DNA from 4 places in the Providencia sp. PROV004 genome. Region 4 is predicted to be linked to each of the others. Evidence: predicted binding sites of a transcription regulator. Region 4 holds the regulator's gene; each other region holds the start of a gene.

What was found. The regulator Fur, encoded in region 4, represses iron uptake genes when iron is present. The targets are predictions, from matches to a motif close to ATAATAATGAGAACNACTATCAA.
Region 1: the regulator Fur is predicted to act here: its motif matches at 1,919-1,941, upstream of FVA69_RS06800 (TonB-dependent siderophore receptor).
Region 2: the regulator Fur is predicted to act here: its motif matches at 2,721-2,743, upstream of exbB (tonB-system energizer ExbB).
Region 3: the regulator Fur is predicted to act here: its motif matches at 2,053-2,075, upstream of FVA69_RS16595 (TonB-dependent siderophore receptor).

The regions. Positions count from the first base shown of each region.
Region 1 covers NZ_CP042859.1:1,558,517-1,562,741, forward strand. Annotated here, with positions in the region: gene FVA69_RS06795 (sodium/sugar symporter) at 41-1,672, shown strand; gene FVA69_RS06800 (TonB-dependent siderophore receptor) at 1,960-4,035, shown strand; gene FVA69_RS06805 (ABC transporter ATP-binding protein) at 4,084-4,225, shown strand, end outside.
Region 2 covers NZ_CP042859.1:784,831-789,055, reverse strand. Annotated here, with positions in the region: gene exbD (TonB system transport protein ExbD) at 1,196-1,621, opposite strand; gene exbB (tonB-system energizer ExbB) at 1,627-2,568, opposite strand; gene metC (cystathionine beta-lyase) at 2,982-4,166, shown strand.
Region 3 covers NZ_CP042859.1:3,638,678-3,642,902, forward strand. Annotated here, with positions in the region: gene FVA69_RS16595 (TonB-dependent siderophore receptor) at 1-1,927, opposite strand, end outside; gene FVA69_RS16600 (class I SAM-dependent methyltransferase) at 2,150-2,920, opposite strand; gene FVA69_RS16605 (cupin domain-containing protein) at 2,934-3,284, opposite strand; gene FVA69_RS16610 (ABC transporter ATP-binding protein) at 3,320-4,060, opposite strand; gene FVA69_RS16615 (FecCD family ABC transporter permease) at 4,057-4,225, opposite strand, start outside.
Region 4 covers NZ_CP042859.1:3,195,696-3,199,920, forward strand. Annotated here, with positions in the region: partial or broken gene FVA69_RS21745 (type I secretion system permease/ATPase) at 39-263, shown strand; gene ybfE (LexA regulated protein) at 433-726, shown strand; gene fldA (flavodoxin FldA) at 881-1,408, shown strand; gene fur (ferric iron uptake transcriptional regulator) at 1,678-2,127, shown strand; gene FVA69_RS14630 (bactofilin family protein) at 2,800-3,333, shown strand; gene chiP (chitoporin ChiP) at 3,510-4,225, opposite strand, start outside.

The sequences.
Region 1 (4,225 bases), 1.6 Mb from region 4:
TTACACTGGCTTCGTGATCATTTGGCGAAGGAATTTGATTATGCAAACTGAAGGGGTTGGGTTAAGCACATTAGATTACGGAATATTCATTCTGTATGTGCTTATCATTATTAGTGTGGGTCTTTGGGTTTCTCGAGATAAAAAAGGACAAAAAAAAGGTACAAAAGACTATTTTCTGGCAGGAAAAACATTACCTTGGTGGGCGATAGGTTCTTCACTGATTGCGGCAAATATCTCTGCAGAGCAGTTTATTGGTATGTCCGGCTCTGGCTTTTCAATTGGTTTGGCCATCGCATCCTATGAATGGATGGCAGCACTAACTCTGATTATTGTCGCAAAATACTTTATGCCCGTATTTATTGATAAAGGTATTTTTACTATTCCAGAATTTGTTGAAAAACGCTTTAATAAAACGTTAAAAACGATCTTAGCCGTATTCTGGTTAGCATTATTTATCTTTGTTAATTTAACTTCAGTTCTCTATTTAGGGTCGTTAGCATTACAGACAATCCTAGGCATTCCAATGCATTATGCTATTTTTGGTTTAGCATTATTTGCAGTGATTTACTCTCTTTATGGCGGGCTATCTGCGGTTGCGTGGACGGATGTCGTACAAGTTTTCTTTTTAATTTTAGGCGGTTTTTTAACCACAATAATGGCGGTGAGCTATATTGGTGGTGATGCGGGTTTATTCGCGGGTATGAGCCGTATGGCAAGTGAAGCGCCTGCACATTTTGAAATGATTTTAAGCCAAGACAACCCGCAATTTAGCAATTTACCCGGTATTGCCGTATTAATTGGCGGACTATGGGTTGCCAATTTATATTACTGGGGCTTCAACCAATATATTATTCAACGTGCATTAGCGGCCAAATCAATTAATGAAGCGCAAAAAGGCTTGGTTTTTGCGGCATTTCTCAAACTGATTGTCCCAATCCTTGTTGTTGTACCGGGTATTGCTGCATTTGTGATTGTTTCTGACCCTGCATTACTGGCGGGATTAGGAACAATGGCACAAGAGCATATGCCAACACTGGCCCAAGCGGACAAAGCCTACCCATGGTTAACTCAATTCTTACCTGTCGGCGCTAAAGGGGTCGTATTTGCGGCATTAGCTGCAGCTATCGTTTCTTCTTTAGCTTCCATGTTGAACTCAGTGGCAACTATTTTCACCATGGATATCTACAAAGAATACATTGCTCCATCAACCGCGGATCATAAGCTAGTGAATGTCGGCCGGATTAGTGCAGTTGTTGCGTTAATTGTGGCATGTTTTATCGCACCATTATTAGGTAACATTGGGCAAGCTTTTCAATATATTCAAGAGTATACGGGGTTAGTTAGCCCTGGTATTTTAGCGGTATTCTTACTAGGCTTATTTTGGAAGAAAACCAATGCAAAAGGTGCGATTATCGGTGTGCTGCTCTCAATTCCGTTTGCGCTATTCTTAAAACTGATGCCGTTAGGTATGCCATTCCTTGACCAAATGATGTACACCTTCTTCTTTACTGCAGTCGTGATTGGTTTAATTAGCCTGACAACGGCAAAAGAAGATGACTGTGAGGGGGCGATTATTTTAACGTCCGAGACCTTTAAAACGTCGACAGGTTTCAATATCGCATCCTACGCAATTATGGTTATCTTATGTGTGCTATATGCGCTGTTCTGGTAGTGCAATATTTCTAACAACCTGATAAGTAAATGATAGCACTAGGCGGGAAGGAACACTCCCGCCTTATTTTTTGCATTTATTAACTTAAATAATGACCTAACATTAGTATCGAAATCATTTTCGTTATTCTCGCTGAATAATCTCCCTTCTTTATGTATGGTTAATTGTATCTAAATTGATTTTTTTAATAACTATTTGTTATAAGTAAATATGCCAAATTGATTTTAATTTGACTTATTTTTAGGAATAATACTGAGACTTATTATTATTATCATTGGAACTATTTTGTGAAAAATTTAGGTTTATTTCGTTTACATCAGGTTGCCATTTTCACCTTGTTAGCGCTGGCTGTTCAAAACCAATCCATGGCAAATGAACAAAATAGCGACAAACAAGACTCTTTCATTGTCAGTGCACAAGCACTCAAAGTGAATACTGCGCTGCAAGAAACGCCAAAATCTGTTTCAATTATTACGGAACAAGATTTGACCATACATGCTCCGCAAAAAATTGATGAAGCACTTCGCTATACCTCGGGGGTTGTTGCACAACCTTATGGGGCTGATAATGATACGGACTGGTTCAAAGTTCGCGGTTTTGATGCCGCAACTTATTTAGATAATAGCCGGTTATATCGAGATGGCTACTACACTTGGCTACTTGAACCTTATGGATTGGAAAGTATTGAAGTCGTGAAGGGGTCATCAGCCGTTCTCTTTGGCGAATCCACTCCTGGAGGCGCTGTTAACTTAGTAACGAAAAAGCCATCTATTAATGCTAAAAATGAAATATTTTTAGAAGCGGGTAATAACGATCATCAAGCGCTAGGCTTTGATCTTTCTACAGCATCAGCCGATGCAGGTGCCCGCTACCGTTTAGTGGGAACGATGAAAAAATCGGATGGGGAACTCAAAGGCACGGATAATAAACGTATTTATCTGGCGCCAAGTGCGGCATTTGACTTGTCTGATCAGACTGTACTTACGTTAATGGGAACGTATCTGCACGATGATGGTACGCCCACGAATCCTTTTTTCCCAGCGGCGGGAACATTAATTCACTCTAATTACGGTAAAATTAAGCCATCAACCAATTTAGGTGAGCCTGATTACGATAAATACAAGCGGACTCAGTTCTCAGTGGGTTATTTATTAGAACATCAATTTAATGATGAGTGGCGTTTTGCGCAGCGTGTAAATTATGGTTACAACGACCTAACACTCAGAAGTGTTTATGCTTTCTTTAATGCAGACCCTACCGTGCAGGAATTGGGGCAAGGTATTGTTTTTCGCGATGGTAAAAACCAAAGTTTTAGTTTTGATAACAATATCGTCGGTGAATGGGATAGTGAGCGGTTTGAAAATACCTTACTTGCGGGTATTGAATTCCAATATCATCAAACCAAAGGCGATGAACAGGATAATTATGCTTTTGGTAAAATTAACCCTTGGAAGCCAGTTTATGGGCACTATACCCCACTTGACCCATCAAATAACATTCATCGCACTATTGATAAAACACAAGCTAGTATTTATTCACAATACCAAACAAAGCTTGATAGCAAATGGATTGGGGTCGTTGGTGCACGTTATGATTGGGTAAAAACTGAAAATAAAGCACATAAAAAAGCAGAAGATGAGTCTAGAAATGATGGGCAGATGAGTTTAAATGCGGGTTTAATGTATATTGCTGACAATGGCATTTCACCTTATTTAAATTACTCTCAATCTTTTGAAGTTCAATCGACAATCGACCCAACAACCCAAAAACTATATAAACCACTTAAAGGTGAGCAATTTGAAGCAGGTATCAAATATACACCTTATTTTATGGATGGTTATTGGAATATTGCTTGGTTCGATATCGAACAAAAAAATGCGTTAGTCACAACTCCTGAACACCCTGTTGCAACACAAACAGGTAAAGTCACTTCACAAGGTATAGAAACAGAACTATTTGCAAGTGTTACTGATAATTGGGATATTAAAGCGACATACACTTATACCAATGCGAAAACAGATCAAACAGGTGGTAAGGGACGTAAACAGGCTGGTATGATCCCCAAACATATGGCGACTGTCTGGACTGACTACGAAATTCCAATCGTGAGTAACCAGTCGTTAAAACTCGGAACTGGTATTCGCTATTATGGTCAATCAAAGGATAACCCAGCAAGCAGCAACCTTTCTGTTCCTAGTGCGACGCTCTGGGATATGGCCGCGATATATCAATTATCGAACAATTGGCAGTTCCAGTTCAATATGAATAACATCCTCAATAAAGAGTATGTTTCATCCTGTGATACCTGGTGCTATTACGGCCAATCGCGCTCATTTGTGTTACAAACAAAGTACACTTGGTAATTTTAAAAAAGGCATGCTAATAATGTTGGCATGCCTTGAGTCCTTTCTATGTTTCGATTAGCAAATATTAATATCGTTCGCGATCATCGTTCTATTTTATCTATAGATTCGTTAAATATACCCACAACAGAACTCACAGTGGTTCTTGGTCATAATGGTTCAGGAAAATCTACACTGGTTAATCTCCTTT
Region 2 (4,225 bases), 2.2 Mb from region 4:
TAACACTTATCTCACAGTATAAATACGTTCACTTAGCTGACCTACTTGTTAAGTAATTATAACTATTTTTAATACAAAGGCCTAAACGTTCACTAACTTTGTATTATTTCCAAATTAGCATTGGCCTTATTGATTCCCTAGCATAAGTAAATTATAAAAATAGATAACTCAGTATAATAAAGTATTTAAAAGTGTTTCTAAATGTTATTGGTTGCATTATAGCGCAACACTTTTGTTGCGCAAGTGTTTTTTTATTTTCATGACAAGCTACAAAAACCATGCAATAAAGCAATTAAAATCAAATAGATACATTAAAAAAAAACGAAATCAGGCAAAATATTTAACCTATAGTTAAGATATTACAAACAATTTACATTTTTTATAGAAAACAATTTACTTAAAATTTAAAAGTAAATTTAATATTAATTAATATATATCACATAGCTTTACAAATATATTTTCTGGAATAATAAAACCTTCTGAACATTAATAAAACTTACATATTTTTCAATTATAAATATTAATGGTATTTACGTAATTAAAATTTATTAACCTACGAATTAAATATAAAAACAATCAGGCTCATGATAAATAATAACTTTTCTGATGAATCCTTCCCTTACAAAATAACCACCAATTTAATAAGGAATTAGGTCAAATAGATTAAAAATGATCCCCACATAAATCCTTAATTATAATATGGTTTATTTTTAGTTAAGTTTCACATCGCTATTGCATCACTTTTGATAAAATAATCAGCATTAATATGCTATTTAACTCGCATTTAAAAATTAAAAAACCAAGAAAATGAATCAATGTAACTAATAGATAAATAGTAAAAAAGGTAAAATCAATAGACATTACTGTGATAATAAAGAAAAAACAAACAATGATTCATTATAAAAATTAATAAGATGTTTCATTGCTTATAGAAAATACAAGCAAAAATATCCTAAATAGAGTGAAACAATGAGTGCAATAGCCACCCCAGCCTATCAAATTACGAATAGAAAGCGTCAAATAAGAATAAAATTCTTAAAAAGAAATCTAATTAGCAAAATAAATGTGATGAGATAGACAAAAATAGTGCCAAAGGTAAATTAGATCGCCACAGGCTTACCTTAAGGCATAGTTAGATAATAAAAAAACGCGTTTTACCCTTAACGATAAAACGCGTTTATACGATGTAATTCGCTTATTTTGAAGTTGTTGCTTCCATACCCACTAAACCAATCTTCAAGTACCCAGATTGACGCAATGCATTCATTACATCCATCATAGTTTCATAATCAACACTCTTGTCCGCTTGGAAAAAGATTGTCGTTTCCTTATTAGAACTTGTTGCTTGGTCAAGTGTAGAAGCAAGCTGTTCTTTTGTCACAGCTTGGTCCCCAATAAAAAGCTGGCTGTCCGATTTCACCGTTAAAAAAACGGGTTTTTCTGGACGCGGCTGCGGCTTCGCTGTCGAGGCGGGTAAGTCGACTTTAATATCAACTGTTGCCAATGGTGCCGCAACCATAAAGATAATCAATAAAACCAACATAACATCGATAAAAGGTGTTACGTTAATTTCATGCATTTCACCGCTATCGTCTTGTTCGTCACCTAAACGCATTGCCATAATAATTACCTTGCTTTGCTATTTGCCAGATCAAGATCACGCCCCAGTAACAATGCGGACTGAGCAGCGACATCTCCTACTTGACCACGATAGTTGTTGATCATACGAGCAAAAATATTATAAATCACAACCGCAGGGATAGCGGCAATAAGACCGATTGCTGTTGCTAATAATGCTTCTGCAATACCTGGCGCAACAACAGCAAGGTTAGTGGTTTGTGAGTGGGCAATCCCGATAAAGCTATTCATGATCCCCCAGACAGTTCCAAATAAACCGACGAATGGAGAAATCGCACCAATAGTAGCCAAATAACCATTGCCACGCCCCATATAACGGCTAATAGCAGCAACAGCCCTTTCTAGGCGGAATGATGTGCGCTCTTTTGTACCTGATAAATCAGAGCTATTCGCTGATAAAGCTCGCTCAGTAACAGCTTCATTTAATAACATACGAGTAATGCTATTTGCTTTGAAGCCTTCTGCAATACTGACCGCCTCATCAAGTGATTTTACCTCAGCAATCGCTTTCGCTTCTGCTTTTAAGCGACGGCGAGCAACTAAAATCTCCAAACCTTTTGAGAAAAATAGCGCCCATGTAATAACAGAAGCAATCACCAAACCAATCATAACGGTTTTAACCACGTTATCTGCATTTTGGTACATTCCCCAAACAGATAAGTCTTGATCAAAACCTCCTGTTGGTGCTTCTGTTGCAATTTCAATGTTTTCATTAACAACTGTTGTGTTCACAGCTTCGCCTTGTACAGGCTCAGCGGGTACTGATGCAACTTCAGCACTTGGTGTTGTTGTTGGTGCAGCCGGGTTTACTGCCGGTTGTGTTGATGGTGTATTTTGAGACGCAGCTGGTGTTGTTGCAGGTGTGGTTTCAGCGACTGCCGTACCCATCAAGCCGAACGCCAATAGAATAGAAGCTGTTAGTTTACGCATCAGTTGGCCTTTACTCTCTTTTTAGTGTTGTATAATAAAATTCATATCGATGATTGTGCCATTCATCGACTAACCTTTAAAAGCGAAATTTGACTCGCGCTGTCCGTCTCTTTTCAAAAAGACGGTGCTGATGATATCAAACACAGCGCGAATTGATAGTAATTATCATTAGTATTCGCGATTTTTTTATATTTTTTTGCGTTTAGACAAACATGTCCTTCTCTATTATGCGGTTATTTTCCTTAATAATTCATAGCTCAATTAAGTGTTCATACGCAACCTGAGAAAATGAGACTTACCTATGAATTGAAAGTTGAAGAATACTCAGGTTACATTTCTATCAGGATCATTTAACGTCTTAGTATAAATCACCTTTGAGTTTAACTAGTTCACATCCTGTGTAGGGAAAAATCATGGCAGACATAAAACCTGAAACACAATTAGTTCATATTGGGCGAAACCCTAAATACACACAAAAAGGAGTAAACCCCGTTATTCAACGAGCTTCTTCTATTATTTTTGATACGCTTGAAGAAAAACGACATGCAACTCGCCATCGTGCAAATAACGTACTATTTTATGGACGCCGTGGTACGCAAACACATTTTGCTTTCCAAGAAGCCATGACAGAATTAGAAGCAGGTGCAGGTTGTGTCCTTTACCCTTCAGGTGCTGCCGCAATTACCAATGCCATTTTGTCCTTTATCTCTGCAGGCGAACATATCCTTGTTACCGGTTCAGCTTATGACCCAACCCAAAATTTTTGCGACAATATTCTCACTAAGTTAAATGTCCAAACCACGTATTTTGATCCCCTAATCGGAACGGGGATTGCTGATTTAATACAATCCAATACACGTATTGTATTCTTAGAATCCCCCGGCTCTATCACCATGGAAGTTCATGACTTACCTGCAATCGTAAAAGCTATACGTGCTAAATCGCCTGAAATTGTCATTATGATTGATAACACTTGGGCTGCGGGCGTCTTACTTAAACCATTATTATTTGATGTTGACGTTTCAATCCAATCAGCAACTAAATATATCAATGGCCATTCCGACGGAATGCTCGGCCTTGCTGTGGCAAACCAACGCTGTATTGAAACATTACGTGAAAATTCTTATCTCTTAGGTCAAACAGCTGACCCAGACACTGTTTATATGGCTAATCGTGGCCTGCATACATTACCGACTCGATTAAAACAGCATCAAATTAATAGCTTACAAGTTGCTAATTGGTTACAGCAACGTCCTGAAGTTGAACAGGTTTTTCACCCGGCACTTGAGAATTCTCCGGGTCATGAATTCTTTATTCGTGATTTTACAGGCTCTAATGGTCTGTTCTCTTTCCAACTAAAATCACGCTTAACCACGGAGCAATTTACCGCTTTTCTTGATAATTTTAATCATTTTAAAATGGGTTATTCATGGGGGGGTTTTGAATCGCTGATTTTGGGATACCAAAAAGAAGATTTGCTCAGTATGCGGCAGTATGATTTTTCACCAAAAGAAGGCACCTTCTTCCGAGTGCATATCGGTTTAGAGCACACCGATGATTTAATTCACGACTTACAATTAGCTTTTGAGCGAATTTAATTTGTAGCTTAAATCAAGATGTTAATTGCAGGATAATCATTAAATATTTCCTGCAATTT
Region 3 (4,225 bases), 440 kb from region 4:
AATCATTCGGTTCCCAACCAATATAAGCATTCACTTTTGACGGGCTCGCGAAGTCAACACTCCATTTTTCCCAGCTACCATCCACTTTAGTTTCTGATTTTTGTAGATTGAAATTACTTCCTACACTCCAATCTGAATCAGCAAAGAAGTAATCCACCGCGCCTTCAACCCCATAAATACGGCGTTTATCGGTTTTCATATAGATGGTCATATCATCTTTATTAATACCATAACTTCTATCAGACAACGAATAATAGGTGGCAACTTGTGTGCGCAGGTTTTCCCCTGTGTAACGCCATCCTAACTCAAACGAGTTAACCTTAATTCCTTTTACCTTGGTATCATTAATGTTAACACTTTTATTGAGATGGTAGTGGCCATTGGCATCTGGGGTCTTCGCATAGTCACCTGTTCCGTAATACTTAGCAATATCAGGAATTTCAAAGCCTTGAGAGAAATTAAACCATGTTTGTTGCTCTTCAGTTAGGTTAACCAGCAGCCCTGCATTAAACAGTAAGTTGTTGTAATCCGTTTTCCCACCCGGTACTGCATCCGCTGATTTACCTTTACCATTAGCAATCGCTTCTTGCTGCGCATAACCAATAAAATCATCCACTTTATTTTCAGTATATTGGTAACGCACACCACCGCTTAACGTGAACATCGGCGTAATGTCATAACTGCTTTGTAAAAATGTCGCCATATTGGTGGTGGTATAACTTGGATAGCGGCCGATTTGGAAAGCTTTAGTTAAATCCATTCCTCCTGATTCTTTCGCTTTATCTAAATCAAAAAACATTTGATTCGCACGAAATTGCTCATGCTCTGCATCCACACCATAAGTTAACGTTAATTCATCGATAGGTTGGCTATTGAATGTCAGCTTGGTTCCATAAAAATTGGTTTTTTGATCCGATGAGCTGATACTTGTAACATCCTTGCCAGTCAAGGTTGGGAAGGGATAAAACTTTTGTGATTCATCACGATAATAAACTTGAGCAACAAAATCTTGCCCAAACACATCTGCATTTGAATACTGTAAATTGAGCAAATTGCGCTCAGTTCCTGGCAAACGATCAGAGCTTAATTTACTGCTGTTATAAGCTTCACCTTGTCCTTTAACCGCGGAAAAGTCTTTTCCTAAATAGAGGCCGTGTTTACCATCAGACTCACTTTTATAATGCTGATAAACGGCTTGAAGCTGTTGTTTTTCATCGATTTTGATAGTACCTGATGCCATCACGTCAAGACGATCAGAAAATTGCAGCCCTGTTTGGGTATTATCAATATTAATCGCATTACCTTTGCCATCATACCAACCGCCATAGCGTTGATAAGCAACAGAAATTCGTCCGTGAGCGTTCTCATTACCACCACTTACTGCTGCGGCAACATTTTCATCGTGATCTTTACCATTGTTAAAGCCTGTTTTTCCACCTAATTGCAGAGAAACCTGTTTTTCTTCTTGGCCTTTTTTCGTCACGATATTAATCAAGCCACCACTACTGCCACCGCCGTACATCGCCGTTGCACCTGAAATAACCTCGATATGATTGATATTAAAAGGATCGATGGAATCTAATTGGCGACTATCACTACGAGAAGAGTTAAGGCGTACCCCGTCCACCATCACAATCATTGAACGGCCACGCATATTCATGCCATAGTTTGTCCGCCCTTGGCCACTGACACTCATTCCTGGAATAAGCTGCGCTAAAATATCTTTTAACTCTTTTCCACCTTCAGCTTGCTGTTCAATTTCAGCATTATCAATCACCCATGTGGTTTGCGCCATTTCTGAAACGGTTTTATAACCACGTGTAGCGGATACGGTTATGGATTCTTCTTTTTTATCAGCGGCAAATACGGAGGGGGAAATAAAAGGGAAAAAGCAAGGAGAGATAATAAAAAAATGCTTTATTTTCATTAAATTAAACCTTTACATTATTAGAATTGCTGTTATTGAATCTAAAAAATAAATCACAATGCATGATTAAATTACTATTTATTATTTTATCAAATAATTATTATCAACAGTAACTAAGAATCAAGATAAATATAAGAATTATTATTATTAGCAATATAAAATATAAGGTTATTCAACATAAAAATACAAATCACGCATCCCTGCGTAAGATCTTCCTATAGGTTACTTCACGCTAACGACTGCAATATAATTCAATTTTCCACGATTTTGCCGAAAATGACGGAACATACGCAAAAATTGAGGACGGTTTTCTTTCTTCAATGCATTGCGGATAATCTTTAGCGCACCGAATACACCTTCATCGTAAATTAACCCTTTTGGCGATAATAGCGTCATTGGGCCAGTATGGGATACCACTTGCTGAAAGCCCACTTGTTGGAATAATTCCACCCACTGTGTTTCCGGTAATGGTTGCGCTTTGACATTAATCGCTTGTTGCATTTGAGAAACGACATTTTGGACAGCTTGGGCATCCTTAAATGCAATATCATGGGTTAATAAACATCCGCCTGGCTTTAGTACTCGATAGTACTCCTGCAATAGCTTTGCTTTCGCTTTATCAGCGTACATGGTTAGCATGGCTTCATTAATGACCACATCAAAACTGTTATCCTCAAACGGTAATTTCGATGCATCTGCCATTTGAATTGTCACTAATTCTGTTAACCCTTTATTCGCAACGTTTTTTTGTGCTTGTGCAAGCGCCTGTTTGTCCATATCAATACCTGTAATATGGCAATGAAATTGAGAGGCAATTTCAATAGCTGTGGTTCCCATATTACACGCAACTTCAAGAACTTGGCTGTTCTTATGTAATCCTGATTGGCTAAGTAACCACTCGGTTGCTTCTTTCCCTCCTGGGCGTAGGCGTTTTTTCCCCAAACGAGCTAGAAATTTGTGCCCTGCTTCATGGGCAGTAAATGATTGGTCCATTTGCACCTCCAAGTTAGTGTGTACAAGCCATTTCAGGCTCACGTAACATAACTAACAGCATTTTTGCGGGTTCAAGTGCATCTACCGCATGAGGGATATTAGCCGGCATTCTGACAATTTCCCCAGGTTTAGCCGTCACTGGCTTACCTTCGATGGTGAGTTGTAAACTCCCTTCAACAACCATCACAATGGCGTCAAAAGGGGCGCTGTGTTCAGAGAGCGCTTGGCCTTTATCAAAAGCAAATAAGGTGATATTCCCCCCACCATTTTTCGCTAATACACGGCTTGCAATACCTTGTTCGGTATAATTAATTAACTGATTGATAATCAGCGCTTCTGCGGGTGTTATTGTGTTATTGCTCATCGTTTATATTCCTTAATTTAATCATTTTCATTCAGTTATCTAAATAGCGGAATGACCCCTTGGGTCTGCCGGCCTTGATAGTCTATTGGCGTAATTGCAACAGGTAATTGGTACAGTTGTGTCAGGTTTTCTTCCGTTAAAATTTGTTCAGTTTCACCAAATAAACAGCCGCTACTGTTAAACAGCAATAATGAATAGTCAGCGATATGCAGCGCATGCTGTGGATAATGACTCGTAAATAAGATGGTCATTCCGCGATGTATGGCTAAATCACGTAAAACGCTGAGCACACTGTCTTGGTTGGCAAGATCCAACGCGGATGTCGGTTCATCCAGAATCAAAATTTTTGGTTCACTGGCTAATGCTCTCGCAATCATAACCATTTGTTTTTCCCCTCCACTGAGACAGTTAAAGGGTTGGCCCGCAAAATTACTTATGCCTAAGTACGCTAAACACCGCTCTACAATTTGGTTATCTTTTTCATTGGGTGAGGCATACCACGGCAAGTGACGAATACGCCCGAGACTCACCATGGTGCGAACAGAATAATGAAATAGTGAACCACTAAGCTGTGGAACATAAGCGACGGGGGCATTTAGTGAAATATTGCCAGTGGCTCCTTTTTGTAAACCGAGCAAGAGTTTTAATAAGGTGGTTTTTCCACGGCCATTCGGCCCTAAAATCGCGCCAATGCTGCCTTTGGGCTGCTGAAAAGTTAAATTCGTAAATAACTGGCGCTGTGCAATTTTGAAATTAAGGTGTTCAACTTGGATCATAAATCGGCCACCTTTTTATTTAATGTATGGATCAGTAGTGCAAAAATGGGGGCACCGATTAGTGCGGTGATCACACTTAATGGAATTTCCGCATTCGTCATACTGCGGGCAAAGGTGTCGACAGCTACCATATAAATCCCACCAATAACTGCACTAGCGGGCAGT
Region 4 (4,225 bases):
GTAAAACGATTAATTTCACACATCCAAAATTCAAAATCACTTCGACTTTAGATTACGAGTCAGAAGCCGCCATTATGGAGAATATGCCATTAATTACTCAAGGAAGAACCGTCATTAGCATTGCTCACCGGCTAAATACGATTATGCACGCTGATAGGATATGTGTGATTTGCCAAGGAGAAGTACACGAGATGGATACCCACGAAAACTTACTCAAATCAAATGGTTTATACGCCAATTTATGGCACCAGCAGACACAATAATACGAATAAAAAAGCATCACGCTTATAGCAAGTGGTGCTTTTTTACCAAAAGCGCTCATTTTACAATCAATTAAACCCAATCATCATTGATGAAGCTATAGCACAAGGGGATTAGCTAGGGTATCATGGCGCGCTGAATTACTGGCACACCCTTTTAGCAGTTATAGACATGGCAAAAGAACAAACGGATCGAACGACACTAGATTTGTTCGCTGAGGAACGAAGGCCTGGGCGACCTAAAACAAGCCCGCTATCACGGGATGAACAACTGAGGATCAACAAACGCAACCAACTGAAACGAGATAAAGTGAAGGGATTGCGCAGAGTTGAATTGAAACTGAACGAAGACGCTGTCGCGGTATTGAATCAGTTAGCTGAAGATAAAAATATAAGCCGTAGTGAATTGATCGAAGAAATTTTGATGTCACAACTTGAACATGTTGATACATCAATACTCAAGTAACGTTATCTTGATAAATCACACAAATTTGACAGACTTAGCAACATTTTTTCGCCAAAATAAGGCGTAATATTCTATCTATTTTCGTTCTAAACGGGCTATAGAAGGCGAATTTTCACCTCTAGCTCTCTTAGAAAAACAAGAGGTTAATCACTTTATGGCAGTCATAGGCATTTTCTTCGGAAGTGACACAGGTAACACAGAAAATATTGCCAAAATGATCCAAGAAAGATTAGGCAAAGATGTAGCAGAAGTTCACGATATCGCGAAATGCAGCAAAGAAGATATTGAAGCTTTTGACATTCTACTTCTTGGTATTCCAACTTGGTATTATGGTGAAGCCCAATGTGACTGGGATGATTTTTTCCCTACTCTCGAAGAGATTGATTTCGAAGGTAAACTTGTCGCCTTATTTGGTTGTGGAGACCAAGAAGACTACGCTGAATATTTCTGTGATGCTATGGGTACGATCCGCGATATTATCGAACCACGTGGTGCTGTTATTGTTGGTCACTGGCCAACAGAAGGTTATCACTTTGAAGTATCCAAAGGCATGGCAGATGACAACCATTTTATTGGTTTAGCTATTGATGAAGATCGTCAACCTGAGCTAACTGATGAACGTGTTGATGCATGGGTAAAACAAATCTCTGAAGAAATGTCTTTAGCTGAAATTTTAGGCTGATAGACTACATAAAGAACCCTTACCCATAGATTACACCACTGTCTTACACAAAATGACCCCCCTAAGCCAGTGGCGTAGTCTAAAATAACCGATAAGGTATCCTAATAGGATAGGTTCTCAAGAGATTATCAAAATAATGAGACAATGCATGGTTTCTATTTTTATTTTCCATGCCTATAATTGTAAATCAGTTTAGAAGACAACTGTATTGATGTTAAAAATGTCTCATTATTGTTAAATTTATGATTTAAGATACAGGACAAACCCGCATGACAGACAACAATAAAGCATTGAAAAATGCTGGACTCAAAGTCACTCTTCCAAGATTAAAAATTTTGGAAGTACTTCAAGAGCCTGAGTGCCACCACGTCAGTGCGGAAGATCTCTATAAAAAGCTGATCGATATGGGTGAAGAGATCGGGTTAGCAACTGTATACCGCGTGTTAAACCAGTTTGATGATGCCGGTATCGTAACCCGTCACAACTTCGAGGGGGGTAAATCTGTATTCGAACTAACTCAGCAACATCACCATGACCATTTAATCTGTTTAGATTGTGGAAAAGTGATTGAGTTTACTGACGAATCCATTGAAACCCGCCAAAAGAATATCGCTGCTCGCCATGGCATTAAACTATCTAACCATAGTTTATATCTATATGGTCATTGCGCAGATGGTGATTGCCGTGACAATGCTGACGCACACGAAGCAAAAGAGTAATAGTATTCAACCATCGTTGATGAAACATCATGGTTAAAAATGCCAAAACCCTGATAATACAATTTTATCGGGGTTTTTTATTTTAAGTATTAATATTCCCTTTTTTACTCGATTAGTGATAATTGTTAGTAAGTAACTTAAACACAATTATTTATCACTGTATTTTAGCAACAATGCAAGATTTTTATAAAAACTATAATAGTTGCAATTCAAATCAAAACCCTTATATTATTTCAGAGATAAATATATTCCGTTATCTAGAATAATACTTTACATATCAAAGTGGTATATAAATAACATCATAGATGATTCCAAACATTTCATACTATTTAAAATTATTTAATTACCTTGCTATAATTTCAACTCCAAATTAGAGAGTTAATGATCCAAATGTAGTCATAACGTTAAATCATCATTTAAATGCGTAATTACATTTATTGACTAAACTAATTGAGTACTTGAGTACTTGAGTACTTGAGTACTTGAGTACTTGAGTAATTTGTAAGAGATTAACTGATGAAAAAAACCTATCTTTTTCTCAATACAAGTTTTTTCTTCTGGTTTCTTACTTTAATAGGGTGGTTTTTTAGCTATTCGTCTATCACCTTATTTTCGTTTGTATTATCAATACTGTTCTTGATCGTATACTTCAATCAAAAAAAGGTAAGTAAAATGTTCACCAAAAGACAAAACAAGCCCACGCCTACAGCGACGTCCCCTTCTATAAGTAATGAGCCTGAAGTGACTACAAAAATAGAAGAACAAATAACACTGTCAACTCCGACTATTAGTGAAGAAAAATCGAATACGATTATCTCTAGGGACGTTATTTTTGAAGGAAATATTACGTCTAATGAGCAAGTGCATATCTATGGGAAAGTCATTGGAAATATAACAGGAAAAGAAAATACGGTTAAAGTTATGTTAAACGGCCAAGTTACGGGAAATATCACCTGCAAAGAACTGGTGGTTAATGGTCGTATTGAAGGTGAATGCTTATCTGATACTATTTGTATTGAAAATAATGGGGAAATCCACGGTACTATCCATTACAGTAGTTTATCAATTAAAAAAGGGGGAATTTTATCTGGCCAAGCACAAGTTAAAAACCCACCCCATCAATCAGAAAAAGTTACCGTATTAAAAGATAAATTAAAACAAGATACCCTTATACTCAATGAAAGTGTAAATAACGCATCCTTGTAATCAAAAATAAAATAAGGTGAATAAATTCACCTTATTTTTAACTCTTAATATAAGTGTTTATTCTTGTCTTAATATTCCATTCAATATTAAAAATATATGGTAAGCCTTTAGCTATCAGGGCAAATGACTGCTATAGTTTCTTTATAGCAGTCATTGCTACTAAAGGATTTTACTAATTAGAATACCGTGAATGGCATCATCACCATAAATTTAATATCTTTTTCATCTTGGAAGATATTTCCGTAACCACCGCCATAGCTCGGAATATCTGTATGGTTATCATACTTGGTAAAATGCAGTTTAAATAGCGTATCTTTTGCTCGACCTGATTGTACGGTATATAAAATATCAAAGTTCCATGCACTTTCTTTTAAGCGTACATCCTGAGCATATTGGCTATTAGTACTTGGTTTAGCATCCCATCCATAAATATATGAGGTTCCAACCTTCCATCCAGCTAAGTCCCAATTTTTTAAATCATACATAACACCGGCCATAACGGCTTTTTCATTATTAGCATTCCAATCCGAACGGCCATCCCACCAAATGTCCATGCGACCATTTGATGTTGCCCAACCGGGGGTCATACGCTGCAGGAAATAACCTTGGTTACCTTTGGCTTTTACATAGGTTCCTTCTAATTTAAAATCAAATTCATCGTAAGTGTAGCCTAGTGTCATCGCTTGCAACCAAGCTAAACCGTCATAAACATCGTTAACTCCACCGCCTGAAACCTTATCTTTTGCACCATAAAATTGATAAGACATACGTAAGTCACGGTCAACAACAGGAACTGCATAGGAAACCTTGGCAAAATATTGATCCATATAGCTTTTAGCTTGCCCATATGCCCCTTCTAAGACTAAATTGTTTTTAAAGTCATATTTAAAGC